2 regions of the uncultured Erythrobacter sp. genome follow, and region 1 is predicted to be linked to the other one. Evidence: predicted binding sites of a transcription regulator. Region 1 holds the regulator's gene; the other holds the start of a gene.
What was found. Region 1 encodes LexA, which represses DNA repair genes until DNA is damaged. Its sites were predicted from a motif close to GTTCCNCNCTTGTTCT; they were not measured.
Positions count from the first base shown of each region.

Region 2: the regulator LexA is predicted to act here: its motif matches at 2,934-2,949, upstream of Q0887_RS03385 (recA-like protein).

Region 1 covers NZ_CANLMB010000001.1:942,146-949,103, reverse strand. Annotated here, with positions in the region: gene gltX (glutamate--tRNA ligase) at 18-1,445, opposite strand; gene Q0887_RS04620 (ComEC/Rec2 family competence protein) at 1,510-3,792, shown strand; gene lexA (transcriptional repressor LexA) at 3,820-4,509, opposite strand; gene Q0887_RS04610 (molybdopterin molybdotransferase MoeA) at 4,726-5,913, opposite strand; gene moaC (cyclic pyranopterin monophosphate synthase MoaC) at 5,933-6,409, opposite strand; gene trpC (indole-3-glycerol phosphate synthase TrpC) at 6,572-6,958, opposite strand, start outside.
Region 2 covers NZ_CANLMB010000001.1:697,734-704,691, reverse strand. Annotated here, with positions in the region: gene Q0887_RS03400 (phosphoribosyl-AMP cyclohydrolase) at 1-4, shown strand, start outside; gene Q0887_RS03395 (PilZ domain-containing protein) at 74-409, opposite strand; gene Q0887_RS03390 (DUF6504 family protein) at 475-2,103, opposite strand; gene Q0887_RS03385 (recA-like protein) at 2,000-2,896, opposite strand; gene Q0887_RS03380 (sodium-dependent transporter) at 3,004-4,404, opposite strand; gene panB (3-methyl-2-oxobutanoate hydroxymethyltransferase) at 4,552-5,424, shown strand; gene Q0887_RS03370 (bile acid:sodium symporter family protein) at 5,421-6,380, opposite strand; gene Q0887_RS03365 (tetratricopeptide repeat protein) at 6,429-6,958, opposite strand, start outside.

The DNA of each region.
Region 1 (6,958 bases):
GTTCCCGGCGAGGGCGATCACGCAGCTTGCGCGTCGATCCGTGCCAGGGATTCTTCCCGTCCAAGAAGGACCAGAACATCGAAAATTCCGGGTGACGTGGTCGTCCCGGTGAGCGCAGCGCGCATTGGCTGCGCCAATTTGCCAAGGCCCAATTCGAGTTCCTCAGCAAGTGATTTGGTAGTGGCTTCGAGAGCGCCGATTGTCCAGCTTTTTTCCTTCGCAAGTGCAGCAGAAATCGCCGTTAAACGCGACCGGCCGTCTTCATCGAGCAGCTTCGCCGCCTTCTCGGTCATCGAAAGCGGACGCTTGGCGAAGAGAAAAGCCGCCCCTTCAGCCAATTCGTCGAGATTCTTCGCGCGGGTTTTCAGAACCGGCATGGCTTGCGCCAGCAAATCAGTGTCGCAATCACCTTCAATCCGCGCAGCAACCAGCGGCGCAAGCACAGCGTCATCGCTCTCGCGGATATAGTGCCCGTTCAAATTCTCAAGCTTTTTCAGATCGAAGCGTGAGGGGCTTTTGCCAACACCGGAGAGGTCGAACAGCTCAATTGCCTCTGCGCGCGTGATCTCTTCGCGGTCGCCGTGCCCCCAGCCAAGCCGCAACAGGTAGTTGAACAGCGCCTCGGGCAGGATCCCATATTCGTCGCGATAGGTCTCTGCACCCAAGGCTCCGTGACGCTTAGACAGCTTTGCACCATCTGAGCCGTGGATCAGCGGGACATGCGCATAGGTTGGCGCAGGCCAACCCCCTTCGATTGCGTCCATTGCGGTGTAAATCGGCAGCTGGCGGAAAGCGTTATTGAGGTGATCGTCGCCGCGAATGACGTGGGTGACGCCCATATCGTGATCATCAACCACTGCCGCGAGCATATAGGTCGGCGTGCCATCAGCGCGCAGAATAATGTAGTCGTCCAGTTCGGCGTTCTTGACTGAAACCTCACCCTGAACCTCGTCACGGATCGTCGCTTGCCCCTCTTGCGGGGTCTTGAGCCGGACGGTGAAAGGCGCGCCTGCGGGGGCTTCAGCAGGATCGCGATCACGCCAGCGACCATCATAGCGCATCGGCTGCTTGTTCGCCCGCTGTTCGGCGCGCATCGCCTCAAGCTCTTCGCTTGTCGCGAAACATTTATAGGCGTGGCCCGCCTCGAGCAGCTTGCCCGCTATTTCGGCATGGCGCGCGGCCTGCTGCGACTGGAAAACTGGCGCTTCGTCATAGTCGAGGCCGAGCCAATCCAGACCGTCGAGGATCGCGTCAATCGCCTCCTGCGTCGAGCGTTTCTTGTCAGTATCCTCGATCCGCAAGAGCGCCTTGCCGCCATGGTGGCGCGCATAGAGCCAGTTGAACAGCGCCGTGCGCGCCCCGCCAATATGCAGGAAGCCAGTGGGCGAGGGTGCGAAGCGGGTGACGACTTGATTTGTCACCGCATTGGCCTGTGGGCTTGCCATAAGCGCCTAATTCCTATTCACTTGCGCGATCCGAGCCCAGCCAAGCCGAAGGGGGACGTGGCCATTGGCTGAAGCGCCGAACATTCCGATTGCGGGCGATCCCGATGGAGGCGGCTCCGACAAAGTGGGCGCGCCGTCCGCGCATCGCGGTCCCGCTGCGCGCCTGTGGCAAAGCCCTCGCAAATTGTCCAGCATTGCCAGTGTTTGGGGCGGTGTTTTGGCAGACCGCGCCGAGGCCTTTCTCGGCAATGCGGGGTTCGACCGTGCGCCGTGGTTGGCGGTGCTGTTTGCGAGCGGGATCTTGACTTGGTTCGCGCTCAAGACCCCGTGGCAGTGGGTGGGTGTTATTGCTGGCGCATTGTTGCTGGCCTTGTTTGCGCTAGCTGCGTGGCGCGACCGGCCCGAGCGGGACCAGCTGCGCCAAGCGATGATTGCCTGCTCGATTGTCTTCGCCGCTGGCCTCGCCGTGGTCTGGGCACGCTCGGAAATGGTTGGAGCAGAGCCGATCGACCGCCCGAGTATCGAGCGGGTCCAAGGCTACGTGCTCGAACGCGACGACCAGCCCTCGCAAGACCGCATCCGGCTAACACTTGCGATGCGCGACGCCGAAACCGGGGAAAGCCGAAAGATCCGGGTCAATATCCCGCTCGAAGAGGTCGCACGTATCGATACTCAATACAGCCCTGTGAGCGGTGAGAGCGTGCTGCTCGAGGGAGCTGTCGTCCGGCTGCGCGCACGGCTTATGCCTCCGGCTAGTCCGATGTTACCTGGCTCCTACGATTTCGCCCGCGCAGCATGGTTCAAGGGCTTGGCCGCGACCGGCAGCGTGATGGGCGAGGTTGAACTGGTCGAACCGGCTTCAAGACAAGACCTGATCGCGTCCTTGCAGCGCAGCCTCTCCAGCCATGTGCGCAGCCGGGTCGATGGATCGGCCGGCACCATCGCCGCAGCCTTTGCCAGCGGCGATCGGGGGGCGATCCCGGAGACTGACCGCGTGGCAATGCGCGATGCAGGTCTCACCCACTTGCTGGCAATCAGCGGGCTGCATGTGAGCGCAGTTATCGCTGCAGCCTATCTGTTGGCAATCAAGCTGCTCGCATTGTTCCCCGCTATCGCCTTGCGGGTGCGATTGCCGGTTGCAGCGGCGCTGGTGGGCGCGCTTGCGGGGATCAGCTACACTTTGCTCACCGGAGCGCAGGTACCGACTGTGCGGAGCTGCGTTGCCGCGATGTTGGTGCTGATCGCGCTTGCGATGGGACGCGAGGCTTTGTCACTGCGCATGGTCGCGGTGGCGGCGGTCTTTGTCCTGACCTTATGGCCCGAAAGCGTTGTCGGGCCGAGCTTCCAGATGAGCTTCGCCGCGGTGCTGGCAATCGTAGCATTGCATACCAGCGGAGCGGTGCGCGCGTTTCTCGCGCCGCGCGAGGAGAGTTGGGGGGCGAGGACGGGACGGCGGGTTGCCATGCTTTTCCTCACAGGTCTCGTGATCGAGATCGCGCTGATGCCTATTGTGCTGTTCCACTTTCACCGCGCCGGGCTCTACGGAGCCTTTGCCAATGTCATCGCGATCCCGCTTGTGACCTTCATCTCGATGCCGCTGATCGCGCTCGGTCTGTTCTTCGATCTGATTGACCTCGGAGCGCCGTTCTGGTGGCTCGCCGAAGCATCGCTCGACCTACTCCTCTCGATTGCTCACTTCACTTCGGGACAACCGGGCGCTGTCAAGTTGATGCCGCAGATGAGCGGGCTGACCGTGACGCTATTCGTCATAGGCGGACTGTGGCTTGCCTTGTGGAGCGGCAAGGCGCGATTGCTTGGCTTCGTGCCTGCTGCCGCCGCTACCGTGATGCTGCTTTCCACTCCCATTCCGGACGTGTTGATCGGACGTGAAGGGCGGCATGTCGGGATCACTGTTGATGCGCCAGATGGAAGCCGTTCGCTTTTGTCCTTACGCGACAGCCGATCCTCTTATTCGCGGGACAATCTGCTCGAACTTTCCAGCGTCACAAGCGATCCGATCCCGATTGCCGAGTGGGAGGGTGCGCGGTGTTCTCCTGAATTCTGTGTCATCAACATAGAGCGGGGCGGGCGGGACTGGGTGCTGCTGCTCGCCCGCAACCGCGAATTGATCGAAGAGCGCGCACTGGCCGCTGCTTGCGAGCAAGCCGATATCGTTGTCGCCGATCGTTTCCTGCCGCGCTCCTGCTTACCGCGATGGCTCAAGGCCGATAGGGGCATGCTTGAGCGAACCGGCGGCCTTGCGCTCGATCTGGAGAACGGCCGCATTTCCCAAGTTGCGAGCGGGCAGGGCGAGCATGGCTGGTGGCGCGGGGAGAGAGGGGATTAACCCTCAACCCCGCGCACAGCAGAGCTATCAGTGATAGCGCCGAAGCAGTCCTGCAAGCTTACCCTGAACCTGAACCTGCGCCGCGCCATAGATCTGCGGATCATAAGCGGCATTGGCCGGATCAAGGCGGATATTACCACCATCCTTGTGCAGGTATTTGAGCGTCGCTTCCTCGCCATTGACGAGCGCCACGACAATCTCGCCATCGCGGGCGCTATCAGTCCGGCGCACAAGCGCGAAGTCACCGTCAAATATGCCCGCCTCGATCATCGAATCGCCCGACACTTCAAGCGCATAGTGCTCACCCGGCCCAAGCAGAGCCGCAGGCACCGGAAGCGAGTTTTGTCCCTCAAGCGCCTCGATCGGAGCGCCAGCAGCGATCCTACCGTGAAGCGGAATTTCGATAACGTCATTGGCAGGTTCGGGAGCCTGCCGCATCGTAGTCGAAACAGACGCGGCTGCATCATTTGCAGCATGCGTAGCGCGCGGGGTGGGGGTTGCATCCTCCGGCGTCTTGATCACCTCGAGCGCACGCGCGCGGTTGGCAAGGCGGCGGATGAAGCCGCGTTCCTCAAGCGCCGAAATCAGGCGGTGAACGCCCGACTTGCTCTTGAGATCAAGCGCCTCTTTCATTTCTTCGAAACTCGGTGAAATACCCGTTTCAGCCAGACGTTTCTGGATAAAGCGAAGCAGTTCATTCTGTTTTGCCGTCAGCATGGGCAAACTCCGTAAAGCCGCACTGTGACGCACGCCGCCCCTAACCGAAGCATCGTGCAGTGCCAGTTACTCGCGCCCCCAGAGGCACCGTCCATTCGCATGGATACCGGTGCATTTCAGAGCACTGCCCGCGCACCTATATGGTGAACGAATGTGGAACAAGTAAGCAACTTGATTCGGCAAGTCAAGCCGCTCTAAGGCCGGAAACCGCAGAAATCAGCCATTGTGGAGTGGATAGACCTGAACCGGCTCTCCGGCTGCTGTTTCCGGCGAGCCGACCGGCCGGTCGATCAGGCAGTCCGCTTCAGCAAGCGCGCGCAGGGCGCTGGAGTCTTGCGATGCGGCGATGCGGACTTCGCTGCGATCTGCAACGCCTCGCAGGAACTCGCGGCGGCTTCCGGTTGCGGGCAGGGCCTCGCCTGCTCGCATCGTGAGCGCTTGCGGAAGGCACTCGCGCATCCCCAGCGTGGCGCGCGCAAGCGGCAGTCCAAACAGAAAGCATGTGACGAAGCTTGAGACAGGATTGCCCGGCAGTCCGAGCACAACTTGCGAACCCCGCTTTGCCACCATCAACGGCTTGCCCGGCTTGATCGCGACCTTCCAGAAAGCGAGCTGCGCACCCCAGTCCCCCAAGGCCTGCTGGATCAGGTCGTGATCGCCCACCGACGCGCCGCCTGAGGTGATGAGGATGTCAGCTTCTTCTGCCTTGGCCAGCGCCTGCGCAAGCGCATCCAGATCGTCTCCCACGGGTCCAAGCCGCATGGTCTCACCCACCAGCGGCGCAAGCATCGCGGCAATCATCGCGCCGTTGCTGGCAGGGATCTGGTCGGAGCCACATTGCGCGGGATCGCGGGCCAGCTCGTCTCCGCTGTCGAGGATCGCAACGGTCGGGCGGCGCGCAACTTCGAGCGCGGCGTGCCCTGCCGACATCGCGAGCGCCAATTGTGCAGGGCCGATGCGGGTGCCGCTGTGGAGCACCGTGTCACCTTGCGCGAAGTCGAAGCCGCGCTTTCGCACATGGCGGCCCGGTGGGGGAGGATCATCGCTGCTCACCTTGCCATCGGCGATAGTAGCGTTCTCCTGGATCAGGACCGAGCTTGCGCCTTCAGGCATATGCGCGCCGGTCGAGATGCGGGTGGCCTGTCCGGCGCTAAGCGAACCAGCAAACGGAACGCCAGCGCGGCTTTCGCCGACAAGCTCCCATGGCCCCGCAAACCCCTGTGCGCCGGCAATGGCATAGCCATCCATGGCCGAGAGGTCGGCAGGAGGCTGAGTGCGCGCAGCCTTCAGATCGCCCGAAAGCACCCTCCCGAGAGCATCCTCAACCGCGACGGATTCGCCCGGCATCTTGGATACAAGCGCGAGCAAGCGTGCCTGCGCCTCTTCGAGAGGTAGCAGGCTCATTGTGTCCTCACGCTGTCGGTCATGGGGCTGGAGCCTTCCAGTCACCCGACTTGCCGCCGCGCTTCTCGATCAGGCGGACCTCGCCGATCACCATCGCTTTGTCGATCGCCTTGGCCATGTCGTAGATCGTCAGCAGCGCGGTCGAGACCGCCACCATCGCCTCCATCTCAACGCCGGTCTTGCCGGTGAGCGATGCTGTGGCGGTGGCGCGAATGGCGCTGTCTTCGAAGTCGAACTCGACGCTCACCGCTTCGAGGCCGAGCGGGTGGCACAGCGGGATCAGCTCGCCAGTGCGTTTGGCTGCCATGATGGCTGCGATGCGGGCAGTGCCCAACACGTCGCCTTTGGGAGCATCGCCTGCGCGGATCGCGGCTAGCGCTTCACTCGACATAGCAATCCGGCCCGAGGCGACGGCAACGCGCGCGGTTGCTGCTTTTCCGCCGACATCGACCATGTGCGCACAGCCGCTTTCGGAGAGGTGAGTGAGTCCGTTCATTTACAGAGCCTTAGCGGAGACATGGACCGCATGTTACACGGTCCTGAAGCAAAAAAGCGGTTCATTGGGAACTGCTCAAAAATTGGGGTCGTGCAAGGGTGATCTGGGCAAGTCATGACCCGTGTGATGCCATGACTGGGCGCTGTAGGACAGAGGCTAAATTCAGCCTTCGAGCAGTGCCCGCGTGGCCGCCGCGACATCATCGGCGCGCATCAGGCTTTCACCGACAAGAAAGGTGCGCACGCCGCTCTTCGCCAATCGCTCGCAATCCGCATGCGTCGCAATGCCGCTTTCGCCCACCAGCAATGCGCCTTCGGGGGCTAGCGGGGCGAGGCGCTCGGTTGTTGCGAGCGACGTGGTGAAGGTCTTGAGATCGCGATTGTTCACACCGATCAAGCGGCTTTTGAGCTGCGTTGCAGCACGCTCCATCTCGGCCTCGTCATGGACCTCGACCAGCACATCCATGCCGTGTTCCAGAGCCGCAGCCTCGATCTCCGCCATCGCGCTGTTCTCAAGAGCGGCGACAATGACGAGGATAGCATCAGAGCC
Region 2 (6,958 bases), 240 kb from region 1:
TTGATCGACACATCTGTGCTGATTGAGAGGGGGTCGGGGCGGAGAGTTCCGGCCTCTTTTTCATACGTCCAGGTTAGACCCGGTATGTCCGTTGCGGCTCGCACTGAAGGTTCGCTTCGTTTTCCGTGCACATGTGATCAAGAACAGCTGAGTGGATTTCACCTTCAAAGGCAACACCGGCAAACCGATCCTGCACCCAGGCGATCCGCCCGAGTGGTGCGTGGATATTTCCGAGTTTCATTGTCACCCGGTCGCCGACATTGGCGAAACCGCGCGTCGCCTTGATCTTGCATCCGCCTTCGGAAATATCGATCAAATCGACATAGATGACGCGCGACTGCACCCGGCTCTTAACCACCAGGCTAAGAGGCCGCCGGTTTGAGGTTCGCGGAACACTTTGCACGTTCATGATACGTGTATGACACAAATGGGTAAACGAAGTTTAAGCGCGGTAGCAACCAGACCTTAGGGATATCACGCGGACAGGCCCTGCAAGAACCAGTCGGGGAGGCCTCCGCGCCCGTCGCCTGATAATCCGTGGCGATAGATCCAGTAGCGCCGCCCCTCGGCGTCCTCGATCCGGTAATAGTCGCGCAGCCGCACCGTAGAGCGCACACGCCACCATTCAGGTGCGATCCTTTCCGGCCCTTCAACGCGGGCAACTTCATGCACATTTCCGCGCCAACGAAAGCGCTGTGGATAGCCATCCGGCGAAGCGTAAAGCACTGCAATTCGCTCTGGTTTGTCCAGTAATTTCAAAGGCCTTTCTCGCATCTCTAATATATTCTGCGAGACTGGATGAGGCTCGAGCGGAGGCCGCCAGTCTTGCGCACGTTCGGGCAAGTGGCTGGCCCGCGAAACAGGCCTGCGCACCGCCTGCGAGCCAAGCCGCACGCTCAGCCGGTCGATGCAGGCGGCCAGCGAAGTTCCATGCCGTTCTGCCGCCTGTTCGACATCGCGCTGTCCCATACCAAGCGGCTCGGTCCAGCTCGCGCGCAAACGTATGATTTCGATGCCGAAACCAGCCTCTATATGGTCAAGTTTCTCGGTAAACAGCCTGGTCATATGTTGCGGATCGCGGGTCGCTGCGGCGAGTTCGAGCCGCCTCACGATCACCTGCCCATCGACCCGCCACATCCCCAGCTCGAGCCGCCGCGCGCCATCACCCTTCCCCTCCAGTTCGCGCGCCATGTCGACGGTGAGATCAGCAAGCACCTGATCGAGCAGGCTGCGATGGCGGATCGGCTCCATCAACCGGCGCTGGACCATCGGGGCATGCCGCGCGATCACCGGCAGCAGCGGCTCAGGCACCCTGCCGAGCAGCTGGTCGAGCCGGATCAACGGGTTGGCACTAGGCGAACGTCGATTGCGAAAGCGGCGCTGGAGCGCATCGCGTGCCGCTGCTTCAGTGGGGCCAGAAATGTTGCCGGCAATATCGGCGACATCGCTCAGACGCTTTAGTCCCAGACGGCGCAGCACGGTAAGCACGTCGGCATCGAGCCGCAAAGCTGCCACCGGCAGATCGCCCAGCACGCGTATCGCATCATCGCGCGGGCCGAGCATCGCGCGCTGCGGACCAAGATGCGTCCCAAAGTGAGCAAGCGCCCATGCCGCGCCTGCCGTTGGCGCGATGGCGCTGCGCACTCTCAGCTTGCGCTGTGCGAAGGCCGCCTCGACATCACCCAGCAAGCGCCTCTCCCCGCCGAACAGATGCGCGGCGGCGGTGATATCAACAAGCACGCCATCGGGCGGATCAAGCGCGCTCCACGGCCCCCAGCGCTGCGCCCACAGTGCAAGTTCCTCAAGGAAGGCAAGATCACCCGCCGGATCAGCCGGAGCAGTCTGGATATGCGGGCACAAGGTGCGCATATCGGCAAGCATCATTCCGACGCGCGCGCCTGCCTCTATCCCCGCATCGTTCGCTGCCTCTACCCGCGGTCCATGAGCGGTTTCGCTGATGAGGACGGTGGGCGCGCCCTCGCCTCCAATCTCTCCAGTCTCAGACCCGAGAGACTGCTGCCAACGATCGACCGACAGTCGCGCGCACCAGATGGCCAATATCCGGCGATCCTGCAGCTTCGGTGTTGGCGTCTGTGCCTGCATCTGTGTTCGCTGGGCGCGGGTATTGGCGGATCGAGAGGCGTCCATTGTCATTGTTCAAGGTCCATTGTCCGGGGGCATGGCTGCGCGCGCGGAACAGCTCGGCCCTCCACTGCGGCGCGCCGGGAGCCTCGGCATTCCACAAGGGTGGTTCAGACGGTTCTGCCCCCACCCGCCAGCGCATCCGTGCCGAGGACAGGTCTGACTCCGCCTCGACCCGCACCAGCCACAAGGCCACGCCATGCTTTTCCGCGGTCAGGCTGAGCCGGCGCGAGGCGGTGAAATCGAGCGCGCGCGGATTGCCTGCAATCTCTCCGATCACACAGGCAAGATCGCGGCATTTGAGCCCCTCTTCGAGCGCGAACAGCGCGTCTTCAGGCGTCGCCGCCTCGACATGGATCAACCGGTCGCGCAGTTCCGCAGGCAGGCCATGCAGATAAGGCCGCCCGCCGCGCTGCACCGCGCGCTTGTCCTGCACCCACAGCACCTGACGGCGATCTTCTGCCTCGGCTAGCGGGTCATCGGCTCCGGCAGCGAAGCGAAGCGCATCGCGCGCCAGAGCCAGCGCCAGCCCTGCCCCGCTGGCATCCCGGGTGCTTGCAAAAATCTCGCTATGCAGCGGCTGATCGGAAAGTCCCGGCTTCCACCGCCCCTCCCGCGCCCGCGACAGCGCAGCGATGCGCTTGCCGGACAGATGCGGCACAGAACCAACACTCACCGCCCCGCTTTTGGAACGCGAGGGGACAGAGAAGGCATCAAGCGCTTTCGCGCCGGAGAGAGGAGCAGGTTTCGTCATAGGAACATCGCAAGAGACTCACCTGAGTCTCGTATATGTTCCTATCATGTTCCATAGATGGGGAGCGATTGCAATCCGTATTGGACTGCAATCGCTCTACAAGGGGACTAACCCAAGAGGCCGAACGCCAGGATGATCGCCAGCACAACCGGACAAACAAAACGAACCAGCGCGCGCCAAGTCTGGTGTAACACCCCGTCGAGCCCGTTCTCGTCATCGATCAGCTTCGCATCGGCGATCCAACCAACAAAGATGCAGGTCAGGATAGCTCCGATGGGCATAAACAGCTTCGCCGTCACCCCGTCGAGAGTGTCGAAGAAGTTCGTCTCGGCAAACAAAGGAATGAACCCGAGTGGATAGAATTCCGCCATATCGTTGAACGACAGCGAAGAAAGAACCCCGAGGACAGCCGCTCCAAGCCCGACAATCACGGTCGCAACAGGGCGCTTCAGCTTGAACTTCTCAAACACCCACGCCGTCGGCGCCTCAAGCAGCGAGACCGAACTGGTGAGCGCGGCAAAGAACACCATGATGAAAAACGCCAGACCGATCAGCGAGCCAAACGGCATCGCCTGGAACGCAATCGGCAACGACTGGAACATCAGTCCCGGGCCGACGCTCGCAGAAAGACCGGCGGCAAACACAATCGGGAAAATTGCAAGGCCTGCGAGCAAAGCAACCGCCGTATCCGCACCTGCGATAATCCCAGAGGTCTCACCAAGATTGGTATCGCGGTTGGCATAGGCACCATAGGTCATCATCCCTGCCACACCGAGCGACAACGAGAAGAACGCCTGTCCCACCGCCGCCAGCATCACTTCGCCCGTAAGCTTCGACGCATCAAAGGTGAAGAGATAGGCGACCGCATCACCGAAATTACCCGTGAAAGCGCCGTAAATCGTAATGCCAAGGAACAGCACAAAAAACAGCGGCATCAGGTAAACCGCGACCCATTCGATCCCGCTCGAAACCCCGCGCGCGACGAAGAACATCGTCACCGCCAGAAAGCCCAGATTAAGGCCAACCATAAGCCCGCCATTGCCGAACAAACCGGGAAGCAGCCCTTCGACATCTTCCGCAGCACGCCCTTCAAATGCGCCGCCCGCAAGGCCCGTCTGGAAAAGGTCGCTCAGAAAGACGCCAATATAATAGACGACCCAGCCGCCCACGACGCAGTAGAAGCTGAGGATCAGGAACGCAGCAAACACGCCCATGGAACCGATCACGCCCCACCCTTCAGGAGCATTGGAATCGCGCGCGACCTTGCGCACGCTTTCTTGCGCATTGGCCTGGCCATGCCGGCCAATCAGAACTTCGGACAGCAGAACCGGCAGGCCGATCAGCAACACGCAGAAGATGTAGAACAGTACAAAAGCGCCGCCCCCATTCTCACCCGCTTCTGCCGGGAAACGCCACATATTGCCCAGCCCGACGGCCGAGCCGACCGCGGCCAGAATAAATGCACTGCGCGACGACCAGTTTTCGTGGCCTGAACCTGTTGCTGCCATGATTGAAAAATTATCCTCTTGATGCGCGCTCCCCGCAAGCGCGCTCTCCCTTTATGCGCCCTATGTGCAACGAAACGGCGCGCAGGCCAAGGGCCAAACAAGCAGACATTTTGCCTTTGTCCCCACGCCCCGCTAAATGCTGCGCCCATGTCGACTACATTCCAGCTCGATACGAGCACCAGCAGAGCCACTCCCACCCCCAAGCCGCGCAAGCGCCTGACCGTGCCGGGCATCCGTGCACGCAAGGAGGATGGGGTCACCGAAGAACCGCTGGTGATGCTCACCGCTTATACCGCTCGGCAAGCGCAACTGCTCGATGCGCATTGCGATCTGTTGTTGGTTGGAGATTCGCTGGGGCAGGTGATTTACGGACTCGATTCAACCATTCCTGTCAGCCTCGAGATGATGGCCAATCACGGGGCAGCGGTTGTGCGCGGCAGCTATCATTCGGTAGTCGTGATCGACATGCCGTTTGGCTCTTACGAGGCATCGAAAGAGCAAGCGTTTGAGAGCGCAGCCTATCTCCTCAAGCAAACCGGCGCAGCGGCGGTAAAACTTGAAGGCGGCGAGGCGATGGCCGAAACGGTCGAATTCCTCAATTCACGCGGCATTCCGGTGATGGGCCATGTCGGCCTCACCCCACAGGCAGTCAACGTATTGGGCGGATATGCAGCACGCGGGCGCTCGGATGCAGAGGCGGACAAGATCGTGAGCGATGCGGTCGCGCTCGACAAGGCGGGCGCCTTTGCGATCGTGATCGAAGGGGTGGTCGAACCCATCGCAATCGAAGCGACGCAGGCGGTTTCCTGCCCGACTATCGGCATTGGTGCATCGGCCCAATGTGACGGTCAGGTGCTGGTGACAGAAGACATGCTCGGCATGTTCGAACGCGTGCCTCGCTTCGTGAAACGCTATGAAGATATCGCCAGCGTCATCGACAAGACGGTTGAAAAGTATGCCGACGAAGTGCGCGCACGCAGCTTCCCCGGCGAAGAGCAGACCTACCAGCCAAAAAGCTAACCGCGCGCCAACCCATTGGCGAGCGGCGCTGCGATGACCAATTGCAGCAGGTGATAAAGCAGGAGCGGCGCGATCACGAAGCCTGCGACTTCGGGCACAAACAGGATAGCGGCAAGCGGCGCGCCGATAGCCACGCTCTTTTGCGCGCCAGCGAACAGGAAGGCGATTCTGTCCTCACGCTCAAGCTTGAGCAGCCCGCTGGAAAGCCAGGCCCCTCCAGTGCCGAGCGCGAGAAACCCGATTACCAACGCAGTTAAGATCACCCAATCCGTAGCGCCGAACATCGTGCCAAGACCCTGCTCGACCGCACCGGAGAACGCGACGTAAACAGCGATCCCGATCACGATCCGGTCGAGCCATGCGACGTCTTTTTTTCGCGCGGCAAGCCACTCGATTGTCCAGCCTTGAAGCGCCTGTCCGATCAAGAAAGGCAGGATAAGAATCAGGCCGATGCGCACAATCGTGTCGGTCCCGATCTCCGCCGCCTCGCTCCCGGCGAGCCCAGCGAAGATCGGTGCAGTCACGAACACACCAGCAATGTTGATTAACGCCGCTCCGACTACTGACAAAGCGACATTGCCGCCTGCAAGGCTGGTATAGGAAGTCGCTGATTGCACGGTCGAAGGCAGCGTCCCGAGATACAGGAAACCCAAGGCCACCAACGGCGGCAGCACGCTTGAAGCGAGGTTGGACATGCCAAGCCCGATCAGTGGCATCACACCAAAGACCCACAGGAAAAGCGGTAGGAAAAAGCGCCAATTGGCTAGCCCGCGCGCAATCTCTCCGCGGGCGATCCGCATTCCGTTGACGAGGAAAAGGACGAAAATAGCAGCGTTCGAAATCGCCTGCGCGCTCGCCTTGGCCTCACCGCCAGCGGGGATCACCACCGCCAGAAATGTTGCCAACAGCAAGACCGCAATCATCGGATCGGCAAGCAAGGATAATCGCGCGCGCATGAGGCCCAGTCCTGCCCGCTCGCATTCCGGTTGTCGAGTATCGAACCTCTAGTTTGTCACGAATGCGTCGGGCTTCAACTCGGCTCGCGCTGCGTCGAACCGCGTAGCCTCTTCGGTCCGCCCCAGCACCCGCGCAGCATCGGCGCGCATGCCCAGCACTTCCAGATCATTGCCCGCGCCAAGCGCAATTGCAGTGTCGAGCACCACCAGAGCGCGCAACCAATCTTCTTGCTGGGCGCTGTTTCGCGCTAGCAGTAACAAGGCCTCGGTGTTGTGCGGATCGCCAGCAATGTAGCGGGTAAGAACAACTTCCGCCGCGACCTCGTCACCATAGGCGCGATAGGCGGCGATAATCTTGCGGGTTAGCGGCCATGACCGGCGCACCTGCGCGGCGACCTGATACAATTCGAGCGCTCGTTCGGCGTTTCCACTATCAAGCTCGGCATCACCGGCAAGCACATGGACGTCGCCAGACAGAGGCAAACGGTCGGTCAGAGAATTGGCAAGACGCTGCGCGGCTGCGTCATTGCCAGAAGCAACAAACCGGCGCATCTCCGCTGTGGCAACCGGCAGCGAAC